One region of the Clostridium sp. MB05 genome, then DNA from elsewhere that is predicted to be linked to it. Evidence: riboswitches for the same ligand, from Rfam matches in the RefSeq annotation. Region 1 holds a riboswitch; each other region holds the start of a gene.
What was found. A riboswitch is a leader RNA that binds a small molecule or an ion and turns the genes downstream of it on or off. The one in region 1 is predicted to bind lysine.

Region 1 (4,189 bases):
GGCTTGTTGAATCGGAATCTGCAAACTTAATTTTGCACCAACTAATGTGTCTAGACTATTTCTTTTTTTCTCTTTTACGACTTTCTTATTTTCTTTTGATTTAGATACTTCAGTTCTTACTATAGAACTATATTTTACTGGATGGCCATCTATTTTATCAACTACACCATCTTTATAAAGCTGATTTAAATATCTGCTTACATTAGCCCTATCTAAGTTCATAAAAGCACTAAGCTCGCTTGCTGTTATTCCTTTTTTACTTTTCATTTCTAACCGCTTTAAAGCATCATAAACTTCATTTATCTTACTCATATTTTTTAATATCACCCCAATGTAAACATTTATTTGCTATTAATTTTAACATACATTTATTTTTTTTTACATTAGTAAAATTTTTTAATTCAAAATAAAAACCCTTCTAAAATTTTAGAGGGTTTTTTTCTAATATTTATAATTTAGTTTAAATTGCTTTTATTCTTATGGTAATTATATATATAGAATGGCACTCCTAATAACATAAGTATAAATCCCCACATTACAATTTCTGCTCCTGAACCATATATTGTCCATAATGTATATATAAATGCTAGTAATGGAATTATTCCTTTTTTAATGAAAATTTGTAAATTAAACTCACTTGACTCTCTAAACATAATCATCATTTCTGCTGCTGCAGTTAATAAATATATTGGCAAAAATGCTAGCGTTGCTAATATAGTTATAAATGTAAATGCTGAAACCATACTTTTTTGGTAATTCATTATTAAAAGTATATTAACTAATATGGATCCAATTATTAAAGCATTAGCTGGAGTTGAATATTTAGGATGTAATTTCCCAAAACATTTAGGAAATACACCATCTTCTCCTGCTGCATAAGCAACTCGTGCAGTTGATAATAACCACCCAATAGTTGTTCCTAAAATACATATAACTACTGAAATTGCTAATGGCTTTCCAATTGATGTTCCTAAAATTTTAGTTAATATATCAGTAAGCGGTGCAGAACTTGAAGCTAATTCTTTGTTAGACATTACCCCCATACTAGCAACACTTATTAATATGTATATTACTGCTGATATTAGCATTCCATAAATAGTGCTTTTCTTAACATTTTTTTCTGGATTACTAATTTCTCCTGCAGTTACTGTGGCACTTTCTAAACCTACAAATGCCCATAAAGTTGATGTTGCCGCAAGAGGTATTGAATTTACTCCCTTTCCTTCTGGCATTAAAGGCAATAAATTGGAACTATCAAAATTTAAAAATGCTATGACTATAAACAATGCGAAAAATACAATTTTAAATACAGTTACAAATGATTGAACCTTTCCAGCTTTTTTTACTCCAACAATGTTTATAAATGTAAATATCCATAAGATAGAACTTGTATAAATTATTGATATTAGTGGATTATTTAGTGCTGGAATTATAGCTGCACTATAACTTGCCAATGCTACTATTATAGCTGCATTTCCTATCCATGAACCATTCCAATAAAGCCAAGCGCTTAAAAATCCTGCAAATTCTCCAAAAGCTTCTTTTGTGTATTGATAAGCTCCTCCAGTAGATGGATACTTTGAACCTAAATTAGCAAAGGATATAGCTATTAAAATAGATCCTATAGTTGTTATTACCCATGCAATAATAGTTGCCATTGGACCTGATAATTCTGCTAATGTAGCAGGTAACATAAAAACTCCTGAGCCTATCATATTTCCACAAACAAGCATTGTAGCCATAAATAAAGTGATTTCTTTTTTCATATGTTTCTTTTCCATTTTTTTCTCCTAAAAAAAGTAAGCTCAAAGATTATTCTTTGAGCTTATATTTATTGCAAACTTTAGACAATAATAAAGATAGCTCTCCACAAAAATATTGTGGCAGTTTTGTATATATTTTATACAATCCCAGCATATAACCTTTAAGCTAAGCTATATACTTCGGCAATAACCCCTTTCATATTAAATCATAGTGCTTACCTCATTAATATTACTTTTAGCTATTGCAGCCTCTACCAATAAAATATTAAATTTCCTTCTTAATTCTATCAAAATTTATATATATGTCAAGGAAATATCAAATATTTATACATTTGCCTTAAACTTTCTAAGCCTTAAGGCATTTAATAATACTGATACTGAGCTTAAACTCATTGCTCCTGCTGCTATCATAGGATTTAATAATGGTCCACCAAACACATGAAGAATTCCCATTGCTACTGGTATTCCTAGTACATTATAAGCAAATGCCCAAAATAAATTTTGCTTTATATTATTAATAGTTGCTTTACTTAATTGAATAGCCTTTATAACATCTATTAAATCACTCTTCATTAAAACTATATCTGCCGACTCTATTGCTACATCTGTACCTGATCCTATTGCAATTCCTACATCTGCTTGAACTAATGCTGGGGCATCATTTATACCATCTCCCACCATAGCAACCTTCTTATTTTCGCCTTGTAACTTTTTAACTTCATTTGCTTTATCTTCTGGTAGTACTTCTGCTAAAACTATATCTATTCCAACTTCTTTTGCAATTGCTTTAGCTGTTTTTTCATTATCACCAGTAATCATAGCCACTTTTATTCCCATACTATGAATTGCTTTTATTGCCTTTTTACTATTTTCTTTCACAGTATCAGCTACTGCTACAATTCCTTGGATTTTATTTTCTACTGCTAAGAACATAGGTGTTTTACCTTCTTCTGCTAACTTATTTGATTTCTCTTCTAAATCTTCTAAGTTTATTCCCCTATCCTTCATTAACTTTTTATTTCCTAAAAGAATATTTTCATTTTCTATTTTAACTTCTATTCCATGTCCTGGTATTGCCTTAAAACCATTTATTCCTTTTAGTTTGAGACCTTTATCTTCAGCTTCTTTAACTATTGCCTCACCTAATGGATGCTCTGATCCTTTTTCAGCACTAGCTGCTAAAATTAAAATTTCTTTTTCACTTATATCCTTTGTTATTATATTAGTTACTTTAGGCTTTCCTTCTGTTATAGTTCCTGTCTTATCAAATACAATAGTCTCAACTTTATATGCAGTTTCTAACGCTTCTCCACCTTTTATAAGAACTCCATTTTCAGCTCCCTTGCCTGTTCCTACCATTATTGCAGTAGGTGTTGCTAATCCAAGTGCACATGGACAGGCAATAACTAGTACTGATATAAATATAGTTAGTGAAAATACTGCTGACTCTCCTGATATATACCATCCTAATGCAGCTATAATGGCTAATATAATTACAGTTGGTACAAAATATGCTGATATTACGTCTGCAAGTTTTGCAATTGGCGCTTTTGTTCCTTGAGCATCTTCAACTAATTTAATTATTTGTGCAAGAGCAGTATCATCCCCTACCTTAGTAGCCTTATATTTAATAAATCCTGTTTTATTTATACTTGCTCCAATAACTTTGCTTCCTATACTCTTTTCCACCGGAATACTTTCACCTGTAAGCATAGACTCATCTATTGATGTATTTCCCTCTATAACCTCTCCATCAACAGGTAACTTTTCACCTGGTTTTACTAATACAACGTCTCCTACTATTACTTCTTCAATAGGAACAGTAATTTCATTACCACTTCTAATAATGTTTGCAGTTTTAGGCGCTAATCCCATAAGTTTCTTAATTGCCTCAGATGTTTTTCCTTTTGATACAGCTTCTAAATATTTTCCTAAAGTTATTAATGCAAGTATTACTGCTGCTGATTCAAAATATAAATGCATTGCATAATCATGATCACCTAGATTTATTTTATATATAGCAAATAACCCATAAATCACTGCTGCTGAGGTTCCTATTGATATTAACGAATCCATGTTAGGACTCAGTTTAAATAAGTTTTTAAATCCTATTAAATAGAATTTATATCCTACTATCATAACCGGTATAGTTAATAATAATTGCGTTATTGCAAAATTTAAAGGATTCATCATAGGATCTATAATTTTCGGCAAATGCATTCCTACCATGTGTCCCATTGATATTATTAGTAATGGAACTGTAAATACTAAGGATAATACAAATCTATACCAGAGCTTTTTATAATCTGGAATTTTATTTGAGGAACTCTCCTTTTTCTCTTCTATAATTAATTTATATCCCGCTTTTTCTACTATGCTTTTTATATCTTTGATAGATATTTTATTTTCATCAAAGCTTATATTAA
Region 2 (4,189 bases), 1.7 Mb from region 1:
TTCGGTTTAGCATTAATATAGTTACCCATGCCAACAACTTCTAAATATTTCATTGCCACTTTTTCAGATTCTTCTCTTGAACGCTTTAATACCTTCATTTGTCCTACAACACAATTCTTTAATACATTATGGTTATTAAATAAATTAAATTGTTGAAATACCATACCTAGTTTAGTACGATATTTATATATATTATGGTTATCATCCAAAATATTTTCTTCATTGTAAATTATCTCTCCACCACTTGGTTTTTCTAAAAGATTTATACAACGTAGAAGAGTTGATTTTCCTGACCCAGATGAACCTATTATACAAACAACTTCTCCTTTATTTACTGAAAAGTTAATATCTTTTAATACTTCATGTGTTCCAAAGGATTTATTTAAATGCTTTATATCTATTACTTTTTCCATATTCTCTCCTCCATTAAACTATACTACTACAGTACTTTCTTTTTACGTAGTATATTTTCAGGTGTTTCTACTTGCATTTGATTACCTGCCATAATGTAATTGTCTGGACCATCTATTTTTCTTTCTATAGCTCTTAAAATTCTTGTAATTGTAAATGTCATTACAAAGTAAATTATGCATGATACAAAGAATGACTCAAAATATCTAAAATTATTTCCTGCAATTGATTTAGTTTGGAAAAATAACTCTGATACCGAAATTACATTTAGTACAGATGTATCTTTTATATTTATTACAAATTCATTGCCTGTTGCTGGTAAAATATTACGAATCACTTGTGGTAATACTACATTAATCATTGTTTGAGAATGCGTCATTCCAATGGCTTGAGCCGCTTCGAATTGCCCCTTATCTACTGAAACAATACCGCCTCTAACTATTTCTGACATATATGCACCTGTATTAATAGATACTATAAATAAAGCTGCTACTATTTTATTTATATCTATCCCTAAGAATTGTGCTGATCCATAATAAATTACCATAGCTTGCACAATCATAGGTGTTCCACGGAAAAACTCTATATAAATTGAAAGAATAGCATTAATAAATTTTAAAATTCCTCTTTTAATTCCTCTATCTGGTACTGGAATAGTACGTACAACACCTACTAATAAACCAATTAATGAACCTACTAAAGTACCAACTATAGAAATTAATAATGTCATTCCTGCCCCACGTAAAAACATTGGCCAGTTATTTTCAACAATTCTTATTATCCATTCTATACTCATCTTTTATTCTCCTTATTAAATATAATAAGAGGGAATTGGTTGAATTTAACCAATTCTAACTCTAATATTATTGTGCTGCTGGTTGATTTTTAATAGCATTGTCCATTATTGTTTTTTGTTCTTCTTGTGATACACCAGCTAAAATTTCATTTATTTTTTTAGTTAACTCGCTATTTTTTGCAAGCCCTACTGCTATTGCTGTATCTTCTGGTGATGTTACAAATCCATCTTTGAATTCAATCATTTTAAAGTTTGAATTAGCCATTTGAGCACTTATAGCTTCTGGTCTTTCTGTTACATATCCATCAATTACTCCTGACTCAAGAGCAACCCTCATAGCTGGAAAATTATCCATAGCTGGTTGTATATTTACACCTGGAATTTGATCTATTACTGAATAATGGAATGTATTTAATTGAGCTGTTATTTTAGCTCCTGAAAAATCTTTTAATGAATTAGCATTTTCATAAGCTCCTCCATTTTTAACAAGCATAACCAAATCTGATGTATAATAGTTATCTGAAAAATCAATTGTTTCTTTACGCTTTTCTGTTGGAGACATTCCAGCTATTATTGCATCTATCTTACCTGATGTTAATGCTGGAACTAATCCATCCCACTCTGTTTTAACAATAACTAATTTTTTTCCTAAGCCATCAGCTATTTTTTTTGCAATTTCTACATCATAGCCTCCTGCGTATTCTGCACTTCCATCAATTTTTACTGCACCATTTGAATCATTCATTTGTGTCCAGTTAAATGGTGCATATCCTGCTTCAAGTCCCACCCTAAAGACATCTTCACCTTTATTTCCTGATGATTTTCCTGAGCCACACCCTGTTAGTGTTAACATTGCTGTCAATGATAATGAAATTAATAATGATAGTTTTTTCTTCATAGTAAATCCTCTCCTTTTTTATAATAAAAAAACCAACCTTTACTTAGGTTGGTGCTATCTTAAATATTCGGATAATTAACTATAAAAAAATAACTGAGCAAAGCTCAGGTCTACTTATATAATTAACCTAATCCTCATCTTTCCCATTTGAGATAGCACAACTTAATAAACCGGGACATTTATTAAGACAGTCCTGTAGCTCTTAACTACAGACCCAGCAAGTAATACTGAGAAATATTACAAACTTCGGCAAAATTCCCTTCTCATTAGCATCATCGCCTTCTCAAGCTCCACTAAAAACTGTTAAATTTTGCGCCTCTACCTCACATATAAAAGTGAGGTATTTATTAAATTATATATAGTGTACAATCTTATTTCATTATTGTCAATACCTAAAAAAGAATTTTTTCAATATTTTATTAATTTGAAAATTTAGAACAATATATTATAATTAAAAAATTTAAGAACCCTAAATTTCCTTAGGATTCCTAAACTATATGTTATACATTCTAATTTATATAAAATTTATTATTAAATTTTATATTTTAAATCTTTGAATGAAATTATTAAGCTTCTTTTTTATTCCTCATTTAGCGCCTTTTCAATGAATAATTTAACTATTTCTGGGTCAAACTGAGTTCCAGCATTTTTTCTTATTATTTCAATTGCATCAGATTTGCTTAAGTTTTTCCTATAAGGTCTATCTCTAGTCATAGCATCATAAGCATCAGCCACTGCTATAACCCTAGCTTGCCAAGGTATCTCTTCTCCTTTTAGTCCTTTAGGATATCCCTTTCCATCCCACCTTTCATGATGTGCTAAAGCATACTCTGCAATTGGTGCATATTCATTTAAAGAGCTTAATATCCTATATCCAATTTCAGGATGCCTCTTGATTTCTAGCCACTCAGAATCACTAAGCGAACTAGGTTTATTCAGAATTTTTCCATCAATGGCTATTTTTCCTATATCATGCATCAGTCCTGCCGTTCTAAGCTCTCTTATATTTGCATCACTTAAATTTAAAGTAGATGCTATTAAAGCACATAGTTCTCCGACTCGTATGGAATGCTTCTCTTCTCTTTCATTTTTTTCGTATAAAGTTTTTATTATTACCTCTATAGTCTTATACCTCATACTGGTACTTTCAGATAACTTCCGCCTATACATATAGTCTTCAGCTTTCTTAAATACTGCTAGCATTTCCTCATTCTCTTCTATTTTAGTTTTCCACCCATAAGAAATTGATACATTAATCGAATTAAATTTTTCCTTATCAATAGCACTATTTATTCGATTTAAAATCTTTTCTGTTTCCTCAGAACTAGTTTTAGGCAATATAATTGTAAATTCATCTCCACCTATTCTAGAAATAATATCCTCATTTCTACATTCTTTTTTTATCACCTTAGCAACTTTTTGTAAAAGTTTATCTCCCTCTAAATGACCAAAAGCATCATTAGTTAGTTTTAATCCATTGACATCAATTATAACAAGAGTTATTGGAAGATTACTTTTAGTATCTAACCTCTTTAATTCTTCTTCAAAAAATCTTCTATTATATAATCCAGTTAGTTGGTCATAAAAGCTTAAATATTCAATTTTTTCTTGCCTTTCTTTCTTCTCACTAACATCTCTAAATGCTAACGCTACTCCATTAATAACATCATTTTCACCTTTAATTGGAGCTGCATTATCTTCAATAAATCTTTCTTCTCCATCTTTAGATATTAAAATGGAATTATTACAAAGTTCAACTATATTACCTGTTCTTAGAACATTATATACAGGATTATTACACTTTTCTCTTGTAAATTCATCAATAAGATTAAATACTTCTTCTAATGGTTTACCAACAGCCTCTTCTTGTGTCCATCCCGTTAACTTCTCAGCTATTCTGTTTAATAGCAATATATTCCCATGACTATCAGTAGAAATAACGCCATCACCAATAGAAAGAAGGGTTGTTTTTAAACGTTCTTTTTCATCAAATATTATTTCTTCCATTCTCTTACGTTCTGTAATATCCTCCACAATACCTATTCCCCCTTCAATGCTCTTATCATCTGAAAGTATTGTGGCAA
Region 3 (4,189 bases), 1.2 Mb from region 1:
ATACATATTCACTCTGATGAGAATCACTACTTGGAATAATATAGTAGTCAATATTTTTTATTTTCATTACTTCCCTAAGTTTAGCTAAATTGCTCATATTAAATGCCCCCTTAATAATTTTATATTTATAATTATACCCTATATACTTTATGAGATTCCATATATTCACTTAATTCTAAATATATTATATTTTCTGAAAACTCGTTGATTTACCTAAGTTTTTTATATATAATCTAAATGATGTATAAAAAAGGGGGAGCTTACATGGGAGACTTATTAAAATTTAAAAACTTTATAATTGAAGCGAAGAAAAATACTTATGCTTCAGGTGCTAAAAAAGAAACACCTTCTAGGCCAAACTCAAAGGACTATGCCTATAAAAAATTTAATTACTATTATCTAGATAGCCATCTAGGTGATAGAGAATTTATAGGAGAGGAATTAGTTTGGGAAAACGAAAAGGTTTCCTGGGGAATGAATTATAAAGGACAAGTTCTTGTTGATGAATTACCTTCAGGATTTAATAAATTTTTAAAGAAATCTTTAAAAAATGTATCCGATGATTGTCCGTTTAGAGGACCTAAATATTTTAAAGAAGATGATTTTACATATCAATGCAATTGGGATGGTGATTTAGCTTCTTTTAATGGAGTTGAATCAATATCACATAATGGAATTGAAATATTTAAGCTCTACTTTCATGGTGGAAGTCTAAAATAAATATCATTTGTTTTAAAGTAAAAGAAGCTTTACAAATAACTAAATTTATTTGTAAAGCTTCTTTTCATACTCTTAATATTTATAAGTATATATAAATATCCATTAATAATTATAACCTAAATATATCTTATTATTATTTTGCTTCTTCTACACTCTTACCTAATATTTGGATTCCTATATATACTGCTAATATAGATATAGGTAGTACAATATACCAAGCTAATCCAAAACCCGCTGGAATATATCCAAATAAAATTGTAATTGCAGCTATAAATAGTGAATACCACATTTGAGTGTTAACATGAGCAATATGATTACAACCTGCTCCCATTGATGAAAGTATTGTAGTATCTGATATTGGTGAACAGTGATCTCCAAAAATAGCTCCAGTTAAAACAGCACTTGTACTAACTATTACATAGCTCATATCTGGATTCATTGAATAAGCTAGTGGAATTGCAAGTGGCATTAGTATTCCCATTGTTCCATAAGCCGTTCCTGTTGCAAAAGAAATAACTGCACCTAATGTAAATATTAAACTTGGAAGCAAGAAATTTGGTAGTGATCCTGAAAGTAATGAAACTAGATATTTAGCAGTTCCTAAATCCTTTATTACAGAACTTAGTGACCAAGCTAATAATAAAATTACTCCTGTTATAAGTAATGGTTTCATACCATCTATCCATGTTTCTATAGCTTCAGAAACAGTAAATATCTTCTTAGATACTCCCATTATAATTGATACTATACTTGCTATTAATGCTGATTGGAATAATGCTACTGATGCATCTGATGCACTAAATGCTTCTTGTATAGCCTTAAATGATATTGGTGAATTAGTCATTATATTTTGAAGGGCAACATCTTCACCACCCATTATTACTGTATAACCACTAAAATAGAAACATATTAATGAAGTTATAACCAAAACACCTATTGGTATTATAGCATTCCATATACTTAACTCTACACCTTCTTTTGGTTCAAGGTCTGAATGATCTAAGTTAGAATCTGATGCAACTTCATCAACATTAGAGTTTAACCCTCTTTTTCTTGCCTCTACTTCCGCCTTATACATAGGACCAAAATCCTTTAATAAAACTGAAGTAATAAATACAAAAACTAATATTAGTATATTATAAAATCTATATGGTATAGTTTGTAAAAACACTCCAAAAGCATCAACTTCTTGCCCTATTCCATTTATAAAAGCATCATTTATTAGCCCTACTTCTAATCCTATCCAAGTAGATACAATAGCTAAGCCTGCTATTGGTGCTGCTGTTGCATCTATTATAAAGGCTAGTCTTTCTCTTGATATTTTCATCTTATCTGATACTGGCTTCATTATAGGACCGACTATTAATGAATTTGCATAGTCATCAAAAAATACAGCTAACCCTAATAACAATGTAACTAATTGTGTGCTTCTAGCATTCTTAGCCCTTCTTGCTAATGCTTCTGCAACAGCCTTAGCTCCCCCCATTTTAGCAACTAAGTGTATAACTCCCCCTATAACTAATACCTGAAGAATTATACCTGCATTCCATGGATCAGATAATGAGTTTAAAACTCTAGATACAAAATCTAAAAAAGATTGTGTAACTGCTCCAAGAAAAGTATTATCAACTAATTGAACTAAAAATGTACCTGATAAAGTTCCGATAAACAAAGATATAATAACATTCTTTGTTATAAATGCTAAAACTATTGCTACCACCGGCGGTATCAAAGTTAATAATCCATAATGATTTGCATTAGATGTAGATTGATCTACCTCTGCTGCGAAAACTATTGATGTTGACATTAAAATCATCATCATAGTCATTAATATTAATCTTAGATTTCTTTTATTATTCATAATGCTCCCCCTATATATTTCATGAATAATTTAAGGGCAGAAATTAAAAAGAGCCTTGAGTTCTCACTCAAGGCTATAGATACACTTTAATTAATATTCTAAATAAAGTTAAAAATCCTCAAGCGATAGCTCACCACAAATTAAGTTTGTGACAGTGTTACACATATTTTGTGAAACCCCAGCCATATGATATTAAAGCATTAATCATACGCTTCGGCGATAATTCCTTTTCTATTAAATCAAAGTGCTTACCTCATTAATAGTACTATTAATTATCGCGCCTCTACCCTTGTCGTTATTCATATTTAATTTATAGGATTATTATACAATTTTTCACTAGTTAAATCAACCTTTAATCCCAGGCTTAATTCTCTTTAACTTATCTATTAGCCATAAATTCTTCTATTTCCTCTACTGTCTTGATCATTTCTTTAGTTAATACTTCATTTCCGTTATCTGTTATTAAAATATCATCTTCTATTCTTATTCCTATACCTTCATTTTCTATGTATATTCCAGGCTCAACAGTATATACCATTCCAGCTTCAAAGGTTACATCCCTATTTTCTAACTCTATATCATGAGTATCCATACCCAAGCTATGACCTATACTATGATAATAAAATTGAGATACATCTTCCTTTTTAGAAATTAATCCAAGAGATATACATTCCTCTGCAACCCACTCTTTAGCCTTATTATTTAAATCTATGAATTTAACTCCTGGCTTCATTTCTTTAATAACTTTTTCATTTACTCTAAGAACTGCATTATAAACTTCTTTTTGTCTTTCAGTAAACTTTCCATTAATAGGGAAGGTTCTTGATATATCACCATTATAATATTTATATTGAGCACCTAAATCAAATAATATTAAGTCCCCATCCCTTAATTCTGAGTCGTTATTTACATAATGTAAAACGGTTGCATTTTTCCCTGCTGCTGCAATAGTTTTAAATGCAAAGTCTTTTACACCATTTTTCTTACAAATAAAATCAAAGTAAGCTTCAAGTTCGTACTCTTTTATGCCCGGCTTAGAATTTTTCATTAATTCTTTTACACCTTCTATAGTAATTTCTATAGCTTTCTTAATCCTACTAATTTCTTCTTCAGTTTTTATAAGTCTTAAATTTCCTATAATCTTATATGCATTTTTAACACTTACATTATAATATTTTTTCTTAATTTCATTTATATACTTATATGATGGATTATCTTTTTCTAAATCTAAATATATATTTATTTCTTCTTTATTAATTAATATTTTTTCTATAAACCCGTTAAAATCACCTAAGTACTTAACATCTTCTATACCACAAATATCTAATACTTCTTCTTTTCTAATAGTTTTACCTTCCCATTTTTCTGTAATAGGATTTATCTCTTTTATAAATAGATGTTCATTAGTTTTTCCATTCATTTTCGATAAAACTAAAATATGCTTTTCTTCATCTATTCCTGTTAAATAATAAAAATTTCTATTTGGTGTAAAAGGATATTTTTCGTCTGCAGTTTTCTTTGGCGAATTACCTGCAAATAATATTAATAAAGAATTATCTTTAATGTTTTCTAAAACCTTATTTCTATTATTCTTATAAAACTCTTTAT

Region 2: it holds a riboswitch for lysine, as region 1 does, so the genes downstream of both, ACH36K_RS00365 (transporter substrate-binding domain-containing protein) here and ACH36K_RS08055 (APC family permease) in region 1, are expected to answer to the same signal.
Region 3: it holds a riboswitch for lysine, as region 1 does, so the genes downstream of both, ACH36K_RS02490 (Na+/H+ antiporter NhaC family protein) here and ACH36K_RS08055 (APC family permease) in region 1, are expected to answer to the same signal.

What each region holds. Positions count from the first base shown of each region.
Region 1 is NZ_CP174370.1:1,730,445-1,734,633, reverse strand. Features, by position in the region: gene ACH36K_RS08060 (sigma 54-interacting transcriptional regulator) at 1-312, opposite strand, end outside; gene ACH36K_RS08055 (APC family permease) at 456-1,781, opposite strand; lysine riboswitch at 1,853-2,025, opposite strand; gene ACH36K_RS08050 (heavy metal translocating P-type ATPase) at 2,088-4,189, opposite strand, start outside.
Region 2 is NZ_CP174370.1:57,544-61,732, forward strand. Features, by position in the region: gene ACH36K_RS00355 (amino acid ABC transporter ATP-binding protein) at 1-413, opposite strand, end outside; gene ACH36K_RS00360 (amino acid ABC transporter permease) at 440-1,207, opposite strand; gene ACH36K_RS00365 (transporter substrate-binding domain-containing protein) at 1,275-2,105, opposite strand; lysine riboswitch at 2,251-2,434, opposite strand; gene ACH36K_RS00370 (PAS domain S-box protein) at 2,685-4,189, opposite strand, start outside.
Region 3 is NZ_CP174370.1:503,398-507,586, reverse strand. Features, by position in the region: gene ACH36K_RS02500 (aminopeptidase P family protein) at 1-97, opposite strand, end outside; gene ACH36K_RS02495 (DUF5680 domain-containing protein) at 265-720, shown strand; gene ACH36K_RS02490 (Na+/H+ antiporter NhaC family protein) at 854-2,581, opposite strand; lysine riboswitch at 2,700-2,875, opposite strand; gene ACH36K_RS02485 (aminopeptidase P family protein) at 2,961-4,189, opposite strand, start outside.